DNA from 2 places in the Novosphingobium sp. LASN5T genome. Region 2 is predicted to be linked to the other one. Evidence: riboswitches for the same ligand, from Rfam matches in the RefSeq annotation. Region 2 holds a riboswitch; the other holds the start of a gene.

Region 1 (7,672 bases), on a different contig from region 2:
GCCGCATGAACGGAACCACCATCGCCTTTGCCGGCAGCGCGCTCGACCGGGCGGACCATGTCCGCTCCGATCCGGAAAAGCTCGCCGGCCTGATGAACTGGCGTGCGCGCCTGCTGCGGCTGGACGGGCTGGACCCGCTGCTCGCGCCCGAAGGCGGGCTCGACTGGGGCACGCTGGCCGATGCCGATCCGCAGGCCGAACTGGTGTTTCTGGGCCTGACCGAGGACGGGCGCGGCTGCTTCGCCGAAGTCGCGCCGCGGCTGGTGGGCAGCGTGGCGCCGCCCAACCCGCGCCTGTGGCAGGCGATGACGATGCTGGGATCGCAGGATCTGGCGATCTATGGCGGCGCGCGCAGCCTGGTGGACTGGCACGCCCGGCACCGCTTCTGCGCCCGGTGCGGCCATGCCACCGTGCTGGCCAAGGGCGGCTGGCAGCGTTCCTGCACGAACGCGGCGTGCAAGGCGGAGCACTTCCCGCGCGTCGATCCGGTCACGATCATGCTGGTGGAGCATCAGGGCAACCTGCTGCTGGGCCGCCAGCCGCGCTTTCCCCCGCGTCGCTTCTCGGCGCTGGCCGGGTTCGTGGAACCGGGCGAATCGATCGAGGGTGCGGTGGCGCGCGAAGTGCAGGAGGAAGCGGGCGTGATCGTGCGCGATGTGACGTATGTTGCCAGCCAGCCGTGGCCGTTCCCCTCGTCGCTGATGATCGGTTGCCACAGCCTGACCGACGATCCGGCGCTCACCGTCGACACCACCGAACTGGAAGAGGCGCGCTGGTTCACCCGCGCCGAAGTGCGGGCGGCGCTGGACGGGGATGAGGAAGGGCCTTTCATCGCGCCCCCGCCGCACGCGGTGGCGCGGCACCTGCTGGAATGGTGGATCGCCCGATGACCGCGCCCGCTGCGCCGAAGCCGGTGACGATCGACATCTGGTCGGACGTGATGTGCCCGTGGTGCGTGATCGGCTACCACCAGCTGCAGAAGGGGCTGGCCATCCTGGGCGACGAGGTGACGGCGACGATCCGCTTCCATCCCTTCGAGCTGAACCCCGACATGCCGCCCGAAGGCGAGGAACAGAGCGCGCACATCATGCGCAAGTACGGGCGCAGCAAGGAGCAGGCGGCGGAAGGCCGCTCGCAATTGCTGGCCATTGCCGAACGCGCGGGCGCCAGCCTGTCCTGGTCGGGCGAGGGCACGCCGCCGCCCGCGATGATGTGGAACACCCGCGCCGCGCACACGCTGCTGGTCCATGCCTTGCGCGATTACGATGCGGAAACCGAAGTGCGGCTGAAGCTGGCGCTGTTCGCGGCGCATTTCCAGCACCGCCGCAACGTTTCGGACCATGCCGTCCTGCTCGATGTGGCGGAAAGCGCGGGGCTGGACCGCGCCCGCGCGCAAGCCGCGCTCGACGATCCGGAACTGGCCGCGATCGTCGTGGCGGGCGAGCAGCAGGCGTGGGACTGGAATATCTCCGGCGTGCCGGCGATGGTCGTCAACGGCAAATACCTGATCCCCGGCGCGCAGGAACCGGACGTCTATGCCAACGCCCTGCGCCGCGTGATCGCCCGCGAGGCGGCGGTGGTGGCGGGAGCCTAGGGTCTGTCGCAAAGGCCTGAATGAAATTCCGCCATCAGGTAGCCGCGAAAATCGGCTGATCGGTGGGAAGGGCGGGGAAGCGGACGTTAGACACGCGCCGCCAATTGCCACTTTCGCCAAACGTTTCTGATCCACATGCCGAAGCAAAAAGCGAAGTAGCAAACCCATCCGATGCTGCCCCAAAGGGACGCGGTCGCAATTGAGCGCGTAACCCACGCAAGCAGCACTAAAAATGCTCCTCCTGCCGCGAGGCGCCACCACGGGACTGTTGCTAAACGGGCATCAATCAGCTGCAGCCAATTACGCCGAGGTTGGACAGGAGGGCGGGCGCTTATTGATGCGGTTGCAATGCTTAGGATGCGCCGGTCCACAAAGATAATTCCAGCGAACAAAATTACGGCACAGAGATATCCAATGAAAGTCCCTGCCTCATCGGGAACACTGGAAATCACGGCTAATCCAGCCGCTGCAAATATCAAAATAAAGAACAATACCCATAGGATGGCGTGGTACTTCCAGTAGGTCGACTTGAAGGTTCGTAGAATCTGCTCTCTTTCCTCCGCCGTGACGGGCACCGCCTGTGCAGTAGGTCTACGGCGGTATAAGAATCCCCCATCACACGGCTCGAACGAACGCGAGAGCCGCCTGCGCGACAAAAAATACGAGAACATGAGCCGCCTCCAACAACACGATGTTGCCGCGCTCTGCTCCGGTCCGCAACCGCATCGAGTCCGAAATGACGCGGTTTAGGCGGAATACCGGAATCTTCGTCCCCCACCATCCGTCGCGGACCCCCTCCACGCTGCCTACCCCTGCGGCTGCGCGATCCACTTGCCGCTGTTCTGGTATTCGGGCCGGATCGCGTTGGAGCCGGGCAGGTTCGTTCCCGGCGGATTGGAGCCGGCGGGGTGTGAACCGGCGGGGGGCGATCCCGGCAGCCGGTTGCCCGCGCGGAACACCGTATCGCCGCCGCGCTGCTCGATCGCCGGGGCATAGACGGGCGCGGTGGCGTGGGGCAGCGGCACTTGCCCGAACGCGGCGGACGTCGCGGCCGGCACCGGCGCGGCCTGCTGCTGAAGCGCGGCGAGGCGGCCGTCCTCGTAGGCGCGGGCGAGCGCGACCGGGTCGGCGATGTCGGTGGGCGCGGGCGTCCAGGTGCGCGGATGCGGCGCGGCGATCGGCTCGCCTCCGGCATAGACCGCGTTGAACGCCGCCGGGCGTCCCGCGCCGCCGCTCCAGCGGTAGAAGCGATGCGCGCCGATCGTGCCGATGAAGGCCAGGCTGTCGGCCCAGTAGGGGTGGATCGCGCTGGTGTGGTAATGCGTGGCAAGGCCCACCGGGGCATAGACGTAGCCCGCCAGCGCATCGCGGGCGACGCGCCGCGCGCGCTCCCAGAACGCCACCATCGGCCGGCGCGCCAGCGATCCGTCGCAGGCGAAGCTGAACTGGCAGCCGGGCCGCTCCGATCCCTGATAGACCACGCCGCACACGGTATTGGGGAAGGCGGGATGCGCCACGCGGTTCAGCACCACTTGCGCCACCGCGCGCTGGCCGCTGTCGGGTTCCGAAGCGGCTTCGTAATAGATCGCCGCCGTCAGGCATTGCAGCGCGCGCCACTGGTCCTCGCCGCTGCCGCGCGCGAAGATCGGCCGCGCGGCGGGGCCGGCGGGTTCGACGGCGGACGCGACCTCCTCGTCATCGCGGTGCGCGGCCCAGGCCTGTTCGGCGGCGTTGGGCGCGATCAGCCCGGTATCGTCGGGCGAGACATAGTAGAAGGCCGATCCGGGAAAGCTTTTGCCCGCCTGCTCGAACGGTTGCAGCGCACCCGCTTCGGCCTGCGCAGAGGCGCGGTCGATCCCGCCGGGGCTGCCCCATCCCACCGGGCCGAGCACCATCGCGAAAAGGCCGATCGTGGCCACGCCGGCCAGCCGCTGGCGCAGCATCGACGGGGTCCGCAGCCGGCGTCGCACCGAGACCATGTCGCGCCGGCGGATGCGCGCGGCGAAATCGCGCGGGCGCGGCACAAGGGGGGCGGCATCGGCCATGTCCGCAAGGCCGTCGGCAGGGTTATCGTCGCGGTGGCGGCTGACATCGCCCGCGCGCACGTTCTCCTCCGCAGCCGGGGGCAAGGCCCCGGTCGGCAGGGTGAACGGACGGTAGGCGATCTCCAGCGGCATCGGGTCTTGGACGCGTTCCTTTGCTCTCCTGCGCTAGCGCGCGTGGGCAGACCCCGCACGCACGGCGTTCGCGCCGTCCCAAGGCGGCACAGACCCGCGTCATAGGGTGAATCGGTTAAGACTCTTGCCCGTGCCCCCGTTCGGGGCTACGCGCCGCAGCGACGCCACCGGTGCCCGCAACGGGCCCAGAGGGAATCCGCGAAGGACCAGCACGGTCCCTAACCGGAGCTGCCCCCGCAACTGTATCCGGCGAGCGCCCTGTCCACGATGCCACTGGCCGCACGGCCGGGAAGGCGGGCAGGGGGCGATGACCCGGAGAGCCAGGAGACCTGCCGGTGTGTGGTCGTTCCGCGGCCGGGCGGGGTGTACCGGGCGCACGCGTCGCGAGTTCCGCCCGTTGGCCCGGCGGTCCTCCCGCCATGAACGGCAGTTCGTTCATGGGCTGGGAGTCTGAAGAATGCCGGGCAAATATCTGTTTTTCCTTACCGCATCCCTGTTGGCCGCCGCGCCGGCGTTGGCGCAGGACGATATGGCGCAACCTGCCGCGCCGGCCGTCTCCGCCGATGCGCAGATCACCGTGCTCGCCACGGGCAGCAAGCTCCGGCTCGACCAGACCGGGCAGGCCGTCACCGTCATCACCGCCGAGCAGATCGCGCAGGTGCAGGGCGCGGACCTGACGCGCGTGCTGGAGCGCGTGCCCGGTCTCACCTTCTCGCGCAACGGCGGTCTCGGCACCTTTACCGGCGTGCGCCTGCGCGGCTCCGAAGCCGAACAGGTGCTGGTGCTGATCGATGGCGTGCGCGTGGAGGATGTGTCCTCGCCCTCGGGCGGCTATGATTTCGGCAACCTGTTGACCGGCGGAATCGACCGCATCGACGTGCTGCGCGGCTCGAACTCCGTGGTCTGGGGCAGCGCCGCGATCGGCGGCGTCATCGCGGTGACGACCAAGGAAGTGAACGGCGCGGAAGCCAGCGTCGAATATGGCGCGAAGGAAACGGTCTCCGCCGATGCCGTGGCTGGCGTGGCCAACGATCGCTATGCCTTCTCGCTCAACGGCGGCTACGCGCGCACCGATGGCGTTTCCGCCGCCGCGGTCGGCACCGAGCCGGACGGCTACCGCCAGTGGCGCATCGGCGGGCGCGGGCGCGTGAACCTCACCCCCGATCTCTCGCTCAACGCCGTCGCGCGCTATGCCGACAGTCGGCTCGACATCGACGGTTATCCGCCGCCGACTTACACCGTGTTCGGCGACACGCCAGAATACCAGAAGACCCGCCAGTTCTCCGGCCGCGCCGGGTTCCACTATGCCGGCAGCGCGCTTACGCTCGACGGCGGCTACGCGCTCGCCGATACGCGCCGGAACTATTACGACCCCACCTACGGCGCCGATCCGCAGTACGGCTACAAGGGCCGCAGTCAGCGCGTCGACCTGACCGGCCGCATCGCGCTGCCCGCGCATTTCGCGCTCGATTTCGGCGGGGACAGCGAATGGACGCGCTTCTCTTCCACGTTCGATGCCCAGCGCAGCGCGCGCCTGTCCAGCGGCCACGCGCTGCTCGGCTGGTACACCGACCGGGCCAGCCTTGCCGCCGGCGTGCGCGTGGACGATCACAGCCGCTTCGGCACGCAGGCGACGTTCGGCGCCAACGGCAGCGTCCGCGTGGCGCAGGGGCTGCGCCTGCGCGCCAGCTATGGCGAAGGGTTCAAGGCGCCCACGCTCTACCAGCTCTATTCGGATTACGGGAATCAGGGGCTCAGCCCCGAACGCAGCCGCAGCTATGACGCCGGGGTCGAATACACCACGGCCGATGGCGTGTTCCATGCCTCGGCCACCTGGTTCCGGCGCGATACGCGCAACCTCATCGCCTATGTCTCGTGCTTCTCGGTCACCAGCCCGTTGTGCGCGGACGGGCGCTTCGGCTTCTACGACAACGTCGGCAAGACCCGTGCCGAAGGTGTGGAACTGGAACTGCGCGCCGATGTCAGCCCCACGTTCCGCGCGCAGGCGGTTTATACCTATGACCGCGCCCGCAACCTGACCGTGGCGGACGCGAACTACGGCAAGGCGCTCGCCCGCCGCCCGCGCAACGCGCTGACGCTTTCGGCCGACTGGACCTCGCCGCTCGCTGGCCTGACTTTCGGCGCGGACGTCCGCCTTGTCAGCGACAGCTTCGACGATGCGGGCAACCGCACCCGGCTGGATGGCTACGAGCTGACCACGCTGCGCGCCAGCCTGCCGTTCGGGGATTTCTTCGAACTGTTCGGTCGGGTCGAAAACCTGTTCGATGAAAAGTACCAGACCTCGGCTGGGTATGGCACCTGGGGCCGCTCCGCCTTCATCGGCGCGCGGGTGCGCTATTAAGGCGGGCAACGCCTTGCCTTCCTCCACCCCGCCGGCCATGTGGCGGCGGGGCCGGGGGCTGGCGTTGCTGGCGGCCCTTTCCGCCTGCGCGCCGGCCACGCCTCCGCCTTCGGCCACGCGCGCGCACCCCGCGATCGTTTCGCTGAACCCGTGCAGCGATGCGATCCTGGCCGAAGTGGCCGATCCGGGGCAGGTGCTGGCGCTGTCACACTACAGCCGCGATCCCCGATCGAGTTCGATGGACGTGGCGCTGGCCCGGCGCTTTCCCGCCACGCGCGGCACGGTGGAGGAAGTGCTGGCGCTCCATCCCGATCTCGTGCTGGGCGATACGTTCCTCGGTCCGGCCGCGCGCGCGGCCTATGATCGCCTTGGCATTCCCGTCACGCAGCTTCCCATTGCCATGACCGTGGCCGACAGCCGCGCGCAGGTCCGCCGCATTGCCGCGCTGGCGGGGCATCCGGAGCGCGGCGAGCGGCTCGTCGCGCGGATCGACGCCGCGTTGGCCGCCGCCGCGCCGCCGCCGGGCACGGCCCCCGTGCCCACGGTCGTCTGGCAATCGGGCGGAATCGTGCCCGGCGAAGGCACGCTGATCGCCGATCTGCTCCGCCGCACCGGCTTCGCCAGTTTCAGCGCCGCGCGCGGGATGCGCCAGGCGGACGTGCTGCCGCTGGAACGGATGCTGGCCGATCCGCCACGCCTGATCCTGATCGCGTCCGACGCGCACGGCGATGGCGATCGCCGGCTGCACCATCCGGTTCTTGCCGCGCTGGACGGCACGCGGCGCGAAACGCTCGCGCCCGGCCTCCTCTATTGCGGCGGCCCCACGATCATCCGCGCGGCGGCGCGGCTCCGGCAGGTGCGGGCTTCGCTATGACCGTGCGTCCGGTTCCCCTCCTGCTTGCCGCACTGGCGCTCGCCGTGCCGCTCTCGTTGCTCGCGGGGCAGGTTTGGATCGATCCGCTGGCGCCGGCCGCGCGCAACGCCCTGCCGATCCTGATCGAACTGCGCCTGCCGCGCGCGGTGCTGGCGCTGCTCGTCGGCGGCGGGCTGGGCGCGGCGGGCGCGGCGATGCAGGGCTACTTGCGCAATCCGCTGGCCGATCCGGGGCTGTTCGGCATCGCGCCGATGGCGGCGCTGGGCGCGGTGCTATCGTTCTGGACCGGCTATGCCGCGCAAGGCTGGCTGCTGCCGCTGTTCGCGCTGGCGGGCGCGGCGCTGGGGATGGCGCTGCTGGCGTTGATCGCGGGGCGGACCGGCGGGGTGGCGCTGTTTACGCTCGCGGGAATGATGATCGCCAGCCTGGCCGGCGCGCTTACCAGCCTGGCCATCAGCCTTGCCCCCAATCCCTTCGCGCTCAGCGAGATCGTCACCTGGTTGATGGGCGCGCTGGCCGATCGCGGCTGGCCCGATGTGCTGATCGCGCTGCCGCCCACGTTGCTTGGCCTGCTGGTGCTGCGGCGCACCGGGCCGGCGCTCGATGCGCTCATGCTGGGCGAAAGCGCGGCGCGCTCGCTCGGCGTTGATCCGGCGCGGCTGCTG
Region 2 (7,672 bases):
GTGCAGCACGCTGCCCAGCGTCTGCTCGAAGCCGGCCGACCAGCCCCTCGCCCTTTCGGGCCGGAGGTCCGCGTTGCCGTAGAGGCTGAACAGCTGGTAGAGCGACGGAGCCTTGAACCCGTCGTCATAGCTGGCGCGCAGCACCGTCCTGCCCGCGTTGGGTGTATAGACCCCGCCGGCGCTGAACACCGTGTTGCCACCGAAGCGCGACTGGTGATCGTAGCGCACGCCGCCGTTGAGCGTCAGCCCGGCAAGCGGCGTCGCGCGCAGCTCGCCATAGAGGCTGTCAGTCGAAGCGGTCTGGGGCACCAGTGTGTAGGGCGCGGTGTTGTTGCCCGGCGAGGCCGTGGTCATCCGCTGTTCCTCGCGCTCGGCGCCGAACACCGCCTGCACCGCGTCGGAAAGGCGCAGCGATCCCTGGTACTCGAAGCGGCGGACGCGGCCGTGGGCATCGAAGTTCAGCGGACGGATCGCGCGGGCGGGGTCGTAGTTCTCGCGGTCCGTCTCGGTCTGCATCGCCGCCAGCCGGTTGGTGAAACGGCCATTGAGCAGCGCCAGATTGAGCCCCGCATAGCCCGACCATTCCTTCGTCCGGCCATAGATGAGCGAATCGCCCGCCGTGCTGTCGAAATCGTTGCGCGCGTCGGCCCAGTAACCGCGCAGGTCCAGCGACAGGTTCGGCGTCAGCTTGACCGTGGCTGTGCCACTGGCGGAGGTGCGGCGGTATCCGTCGGGCTCGGTGCCGTTGCTGCGCGCCGAAATGCCGTCGGTGGAGAAGGTCGAGGCGGACAGCCGCCAGTCGACCAGCGTGCCCGTGCCGCCGACGCCGGCTTGCGCGTTCACCGTATCGTGCGTGCCCGCCTCGACCGCCAGGCCGCCTTCCAGCGGCTTTTCCGCCCGGCGCGTGGTCACGTTGATGACGCCGCCGATCGCGTCGCTGCCCCACAGGATCGATTGCGGACCGCGCAGGATCTCGATGCGTTCGATGTCATCGACCAGCAGGTTGGCGAAAGCATAGCCGCCGGACGTGGCGGAAGGATCGGACAGGCGCATCCCGTCGATCACCATCACCGACTGGCCAGCGTCCGCGCCACGGATGCGCAGCGACGTGGCGGCGCCGTAACCGCCGTTGCGCGACAGGCTGATGCCCGGCGTGCGGACCAGAAGATCGGTCACGGCCAGCGGCTGCGCCTGGCGGATGGCCGCCTCGTCCAGCACGGTGACGGTGGAGGAGACGCGATCCTGCGCGACCGGCGTGCGCAGCGCGGTGACGACGATGGAGGTGTCGGGAACGGCGTCAGGGGCCGGATCTTCGGGGTAAGGGGCAGCATGGGCGGCCACGGGAAGGCCCAGCGAAAGGGAAAGGGCAGAAACAACGGAACAACGGGTCAGGCGCATGGTGCGGTTCCCTGGATACGAACGGCGATGACCTGCCGCTCGGACCGCAAGGAAAACGCCCGCCGCGCGACGCCCCGGCGAGGTGGCCGGAGGGCACGAGACGACGCTTCCCGCACGGTCTTCCCGGCAGGCAGTGGCTGTCGTTGCGCGAGGGATCGTCCCGCCTTTGGCGCGGGAACCTCGAACGTCCGGTGCACCCTGCCCGAACGAAGAACGACCGCGTCAGGCAGGTCTCCTGGCTCACGGGTCAATGCCGGTCCGGCCGCCTTCTCAGGACGGTGAAGTCCCAATGGCGTGATGGCCGGTCGGCTCGCCGCTTACAGTTGCAGGGGCAGCCGGGGTTTCGCACCCCGTTCCCTTTTGATCCCCTTCCGGGGAACCTGTCGCAGAGCGGCGGATAGCTTCGCGCCGGCGCTGCCGCAAGCGCGAATGCTTGCGGCAGCGCACCGGTTCGCTTATCACCGGCGGCGTAACGGGTGCCCGAAAGGGCTTAATCGGGAAGTCCGGCCGGCGGAAATCCGCCGAATCCGGCACTGCTCCCGCAACTGTGACCGGTGAGCGCATCGCCATCATGCCATTGGGGTTCCGGCCCTGAGAAGGCGGCGACAGGCGCGATGATCCGGGAAGTCAGGAAACCGGCCCGCTATCGTCGTTCCTTCGCGCGGGCGGGATGCACCGGGCGGACGAGGGCTTCTCCCTTGGCGGACGACATAAGTGCGTTTGTTGCCGAAGGGGGCCTGTGATGAACTGCGTCTGACATCCACGACAACCGCAGCAGGCGTGCGCCCCGGCCCCGAGCTTTCGGTTCCGCGCCCGCCCGCGCATCGCAAAGGCCCCCGCGCCGCAGCCGATGGTCGCGTGCGCGGCCACAACGCGAAATCCAACCCGTTCAGGAGACCCCTCATGGTCCGTAATACCCGGTTCGAACTGTCCGTCTTCGGGCTTCTCGCCCTCGTCATGCTCATCACGCGCAGCCATTCGCTGAGCCAGGTCATCCACCTGCCCGATACCAGCCTGGCCAGCTTCTTCGTGCTCGGCTTCTTCGTCCGCCGCGCGGCCGCGTTCGGCGCGCTGTTCCTGCTGGGCTATGCCATCGACGTGGTGGTGATCGGCTGGTTCGGCCAGTCGGCCTTCTGCTTTACGCCCGCCTACGGGATGCTGGTGCCCGCCTATGGCGTGATGTGGCTGGCCGGACGGTACGCGCAGGCCCGGCTGGGCGAAAGCCTGGCCGCCCTGCCGATCATGGCCGTGCTGCTGATCTGCGCCACGTTCGCGTCCGAACTGCTTTCGAGCGGCGGTTTCTACTTCCTCGGCGGCCGCTTCGCCGATCCGACACTCGCGGGCTTCCTGCCCCGCATCGGGCGCTATTTCCCGTCGACGCTGTGGGCGACGCTCGGTTGGAGCGGCCTGGCCGCCGCCGCGTTCTCGCTGCTGTTCCTGATCCGGCCCGAGCTGCGCGAAAGCGAGCGCCGGTGAGCGGGTCCGAAGACAACGCGCACCGCGAGCGCACCCGCCGGCACAAGGCGGTGGTCGACGCCAAAATCGCCGCCGCCACGCGCGACAAGGGCCTGCTGCTGGTGCTGACGGGCAACGGCAAGGGAAAGTCCTCCAGCGCCTTCGGCATGGTCGCGCGCACGCTGGGATACGGTCGCAAGGCGGCCGTGTTCCAGTTCATCAAGGGGGCCGAGAACGTGGGCGAGCGCGCCTTCTTCTCGCGCCATCCCGACGTGATCTGGGAAAAGTGCGGCGAAGGCTTCACCTGGGAAACGCAGGACCGCCAGCGCGATATCGCCGCCGCGCGCGCCGGCTGGGAAAAGGCCAGGGCCGCGCTGGCCGATCCGGCGATCAGCCTCGTGGTGCTGGACGAGCTGACCTACCTCGTCACCTATCGCTATCTCGCGCTCGACGAGATCATTCCCGCGCTGGAAGCGCGACCGGCGATGCAGCACGTCGTCATCACCGGCCGCGCCGCCGACGAGGCGCTGATCGCCGCCGCCGACACCGTCAGCGCGATCCGCGACGTGAAGCACGCCTTCCGCGACGGCGTGCGCGCGCAGGAAGGGATCGACCGGTGAAGGCGGCGCGGTGCCCGGCCCTGCTGGTCAGCGCGCCGGCATCCGGGCAAGGCAAGACGCTGGTGACGGCGGCGCTGGCCCGCCGTCACCGCCAGGCCGGGCGCAAGGTTCGCGTATTCAAGTGCGGCCCGGACTTCCTCGATCCGATGATCCTCGAACGGGCGAGCGGCGCGCCGGTCTATCAGCTCGACCTGTTCATGGTGGGCGAGGCCGGATGCCGCCGCCTGCTAGCCGATGCCGCGCGCGAGGCCGATCTCATCCTCGTCGAAGGGGTGATGGGCCTGTTCGACGGCGATCCGTCCGCCGCCGATCTGGCCGCCCGCTTCGGCCTGCCGGTGCTGGCGGTGGTGGACGGCAGCGCCACGGCGCAGAGCTTCGGCGCGCTGGTCCATGGGCTTGCCTCCTACCGCGACGACGTGCGGGTGATCGCGGCGCTGGCCAACCGCGTTGCGGGAGAGCGTCACGCCGCCATGCTCGGCCAAAGCCTGCGCGGCGGCGTGCAGTGGCTGGGCGCCCTGCCCCGCGATGCCGGGATCGCCTTTCCCGAGCGCCATCTCGGGCTGGTGCAGGCGGACGAGATCGCCGATCTCGACGGGCGCATCGACCGGGCGGCCGCCGCGCTGCCGGGCGACGCCTGCTGGCTGCCGGCGCCGGTGGATTTCGCCGGACACGAAGCCCACACCTCCGCGGGACGCGATCTCGCCGGACTGCGGATTGCCGTCGCGCAGGACGCGGCGTTCGGTTTCCTCTATCCCGCCAACCTCGATTGCCTGCGCGCGATGGGCGCCACGCTGGCGTTCTTCTCGCCCCTCGCCGATGCCACGCTGCCCCCATTCGACGCGCTGTGGCTGCCCGGCGGATACCCGGAACTTCACCTCGACCGGCTGGCCGGCAACCACGCCATGCGCGATGCCATCCGCGCGCACCATGCGGCGGGAAAGGCGGTGCTCGCCGAATGCGGGGGCATGCTCTATTGCCTGGAGGCACTGGACGACGGCAAAGGCGCGCACGCCCCGATGCTGGGCCTGATGCCGGGCCGGGCGACAATGCAGGCGAGCCTTGCCGCGCTGGGATTGCAGGACATGGCCTTGCCCGCGGGCAGCCTGCGCGGCCACACGTTCCACTATTCCAGGATGGATACCCCGTTATCCCCCGTTACCCGGGCCAAAAACCCCGGCGGCCGGACCGGCGAAGCCCTGTTCCGGCAGGGATCGCTGCACGCCACCTACATGCATTTCTATTTCCCCTCCTCGCCCGCCGCTGTCGCCAGCCTGTTCGGGGCATGACCCGGCTGGGTCCTGCACATGAAGACGGACGATTCCTGCGCAGATCGCATATAACCCGCGTGGCGCGATGCGATAAATCCGGCGCAGTTTCGCATCCCGGGATCAGGCAGGCAATCGATGGCAATCAACATGACCACGACCATAGACAGCCGGCTCAAGCGCGTGCTGCGGCACATGCCCGCGCCGGTGGGCATCGTCACCAGCTTCGATCCCGCAACGAACGCACCCGTCGGCCTCGCCATGTCAGCGATCATGCCGGTGTGCCTCGATCCCTGCGCCATGGCCATCTGCGTCAACCGGTCGGGATCGAGCCACGACGCGATGATCCGCGCGGGGCGTTTCTGCATCAACCTGCTGCATGACGCGCATGACGCTCACATGGCGCCGTTCGCCGGTGCGGCCGCGCGCGAGGAACGCTTCGCGCAGGATGACTGGCACCAGCACGGGCCGGTCTGGTTCATCGAAGGGGCGCCCGCGAACATCTTCTGCGACATTCGCGAGCGCGTGCCCTATGGAACCCACGATCTGCTCGTGGGCGAGGTCTACGACCTGTTCGACAACGGCGGCGAGGATATCCTTGGCTGGGCGAACGGTGCGCTCGGCCGGATCAACCCGCTGCGGTAACCTTCCCTGCGAAGGCGCCGGCCATGCTCAATCCGCTTTCGAACCTCCGCTCAGCCCCGCCTGCGCGATGGTCTCGTCTTCATCGGGCGCGCCGCCACTCACGCCGATCCCGCCGATAACCGCGGAGGCCGATGCGATCGGCAGACCGCCGGTGACCATCACCACGTCGGGAACCGACAAGGAAGCGGGCTTCCCACCATCGACCTGCTGTTCCAGCATCCGCGTCGGCACACCGACCGCTGCCGCAGTAATCGCCTTTCCTTCCGCGACCTTGAGGCTCACGAACGAAGCCCCGTCCATCCGCTGAGCCAGGATCACGCGCCCTTCGCGGTTGACCACCACGATGGACACCGCGCGCTGCATGGCGCTGGCCTTGCTGGCAGCCGAAGCCGCCATGCGGATCGCATCCTGCAGCGCCAGCATGGGCCGCACCGTCTGCGCCGCCGCCGGTATGCCCGTGCAGAACAAGCATCCGGCCATGGCCGCCAGAGCAACAAAGAAAATCCGCATCCTTTATTCCCCGCTCAATGCCCCGATCAGTGCATGGTCTTGGCGCCGGCTTCGTCCTTCTTCACCGGCGCGGCCAAATAGGCATGGATCGCCATTGCATCGTCCTTGCTCAGCACATCGGCGAACGAGGCCATGCCCGCGTAAGAATAGGCGCCGCCCAGCACGATCTGCTCGAACACCTCGTGCGTTTCGGGCGCCATCTTCCAGAGATCCGGGTAGCCGCCAGGGCTGTCTGCCGAAGCGTGGCAGCGCAGGCAATTGTGCGCGAAAAGCTGCTGCCCACGCCTGACCTGCTCCTCGCTACCCCGGAACCTTGCGGGAGCGGGCACAAGCGGCGTTGCCACAACGCGCGGCGGCAGCCTGGGCTGGTCACCTCCGATCCGGAAGACCAGGAGGCGCGGCGCGTTGACCCGGTCCATCGCCGCCCATCCCGGCAAAAATGACCGATTCATCGCGCCACCGAACCCGGCCGCGACCGCAACATACTGAGTGCCATCGATCGTGTAGCTCATCGGCGAAGCCAGAATACCGGTGCCGATATTGATCCGGTGCAGCAGCGTGCCACTGCGCCCGTCATAGATGTTGAGATAACCATCGGCCGACCCCTGCATGACCAGGCCGTTGCTGGTGGTCATTGTCCCGCCGCTCCAGAACGGCATGACGCGAGAGGTCCAGGCCACCTTCTGCTTCACCGGGTCCCAGGCTTTCAGCACCTGTTCGAAGCGCGGCGCGGGCTGGCCCGCCAGCACACTGGCATCCTGCGTTCCGCCCCAGGACGCCACGGTCGGGAAAGCGCCGACCGATCCCTGCACGTTGCTGTAGGGGCGATAGGGCGTGGGGGCCATCGAGAAGATCATCGGCGCTTCGAGGACCGGAATATAAACAAGTCCCGTTTCGGGGCTGTAGGACATCGGCGGCCAATTGTGTCCGCCGGCTTCCGAAGGCCAGACCAGCTTGGCCTTTTCCGAAAAGTTCGACTGATCGGAGATGACCGGCCGTCCGGTCTTGAGATCGACGCGATCGGCCCAGGTGACCGTGGTGTATTTCTCGGCCGACAGCAGCTCGCCGGTCAGGCGGTCCAGCACGTAGAAGAACCCGTTCTTGGGCGCCTGCATGATGACCTTGCGCCGCTTCCCGCCGATATCGAGATCGGCCAGGATCATGTTCTGCGTGGCGGTGTAGTCCCAGCTATCGCCGGGCGTGGTCTGATAGTGCCACTTCTTGCGACCGGTATCCGCATCGAGCGCGACGATCGAGGACAGATAGAGGTTGTCACCACCCGCCGGGCTGCGCAACCACAGCGGGTGGGGCGATCCGTTGCCCGTGCCGAGGTAGACGGTGTTGGTGTCCGGATCGTAGACGATCGAATCCCACGGCGTTCCGCCGCCACCCAGGTCCCAGGCCGAATGCGGGTCCCAGGTCTTGCGCGCCTCGGTCACGTCCGGGCTTTCGTCCGGCCCGGCCTGCGGATCGCCCGGCACCACGAAGAAGCGCCATGCCAGCTTGCCGGTGCGGCGGTCATAGGCGCTGGCATAGCCGCGCACGCCCATCTCGCCGCCGCCATTGCCGATCACCACGACATTGCCCGCCACGCGGGGCGCGCCGGTGATGGCATAGCTGCGCGACCGGTCGGTGATCGTATCGGCCTTCCACAGCGGCTTTCCGGTCTTCGCGTCGAGCGCCACGAGATAGCCGTCGAGCGTGGCGACATAGACCGTGCCATCGACCACGGCGACGCCGCGATTGACCGCGTCGCAACAGGTGCGCCGGGCAAACGAT

The links. Region 2 has a riboswitch for cobalamin ahead of EH199_RS05930 (hypothetical protein). Riboswitches for the same ligand answer to the same signal wherever they lie in the genome.
Region 1: another riboswitch for cobalamin. It lies ahead of EH199_RS09220 (TonB-dependent siderophore receptor); the one in region 2 lies ahead of EH199_RS05930 (hypothetical protein).

What each region holds. Positions count from the first base shown of each region.
Region 1 covers NZ_RQSI01000011.1:5,702-13,373, forward strand. The annotation lists gene EH199_RS09195 (serine hydrolase) at 1-9, shown strand, start outside; gene nudC (NAD(+) diphosphatase) at 6-890, shown strand; gene EH199_RS09205 (DsbA family oxidoreductase) at 887-1,594, shown strand; gene EH199_RS09210 (hypothetical protein) at 1,681-2,265, opposite strand; gene EH199_RS09215 (cell wall hydrolase) at 2,401-3,771, opposite strand; cobalamin riboswitch at 3,923-4,123, shown strand; gene EH199_RS09220 (TonB-dependent siderophore receptor) at 4,229-6,133, shown strand; gene EH199_RS09225 (ABC transporter substrate-binding protein) at 6,147-7,007, shown strand; gene EH199_RS09230 (iron ABC transporter permease) at 7,004-7,672, shown strand, end outside.
Region 2 covers NZ_RQSI01000005.1:143,068-150,739, forward strand. The annotation lists gene EH199_RS05925 (TonB-dependent siderophore receptor) at 1-1,398, opposite strand, end outside; cobalamin riboswitch at 1,606-1,797, opposite strand; cobalamin riboswitch at 1,856-2,057, shown strand; gene EH199_RS05930 (hypothetical protein) at 2,302-2,874, shown strand; gene cobO (cob(I)yrinic acid a,c-diamide adenosyltransferase) at 2,871-3,473, shown strand; gene EH199_RS05940 (cobyrinate a,c-diamide synthase) at 3,470-4,759, shown strand; gene EH199_RS05945 (flavin reductase family protein) at 4,889-5,383, shown strand; gene EH199_RS05950 (heme-binding protein) at 5,411-5,893, opposite strand; gene EH199_RS05955 (PQQ-dependent dehydrogenase, methanol/ethanol family) at 5,920-7,672, opposite strand, start outside.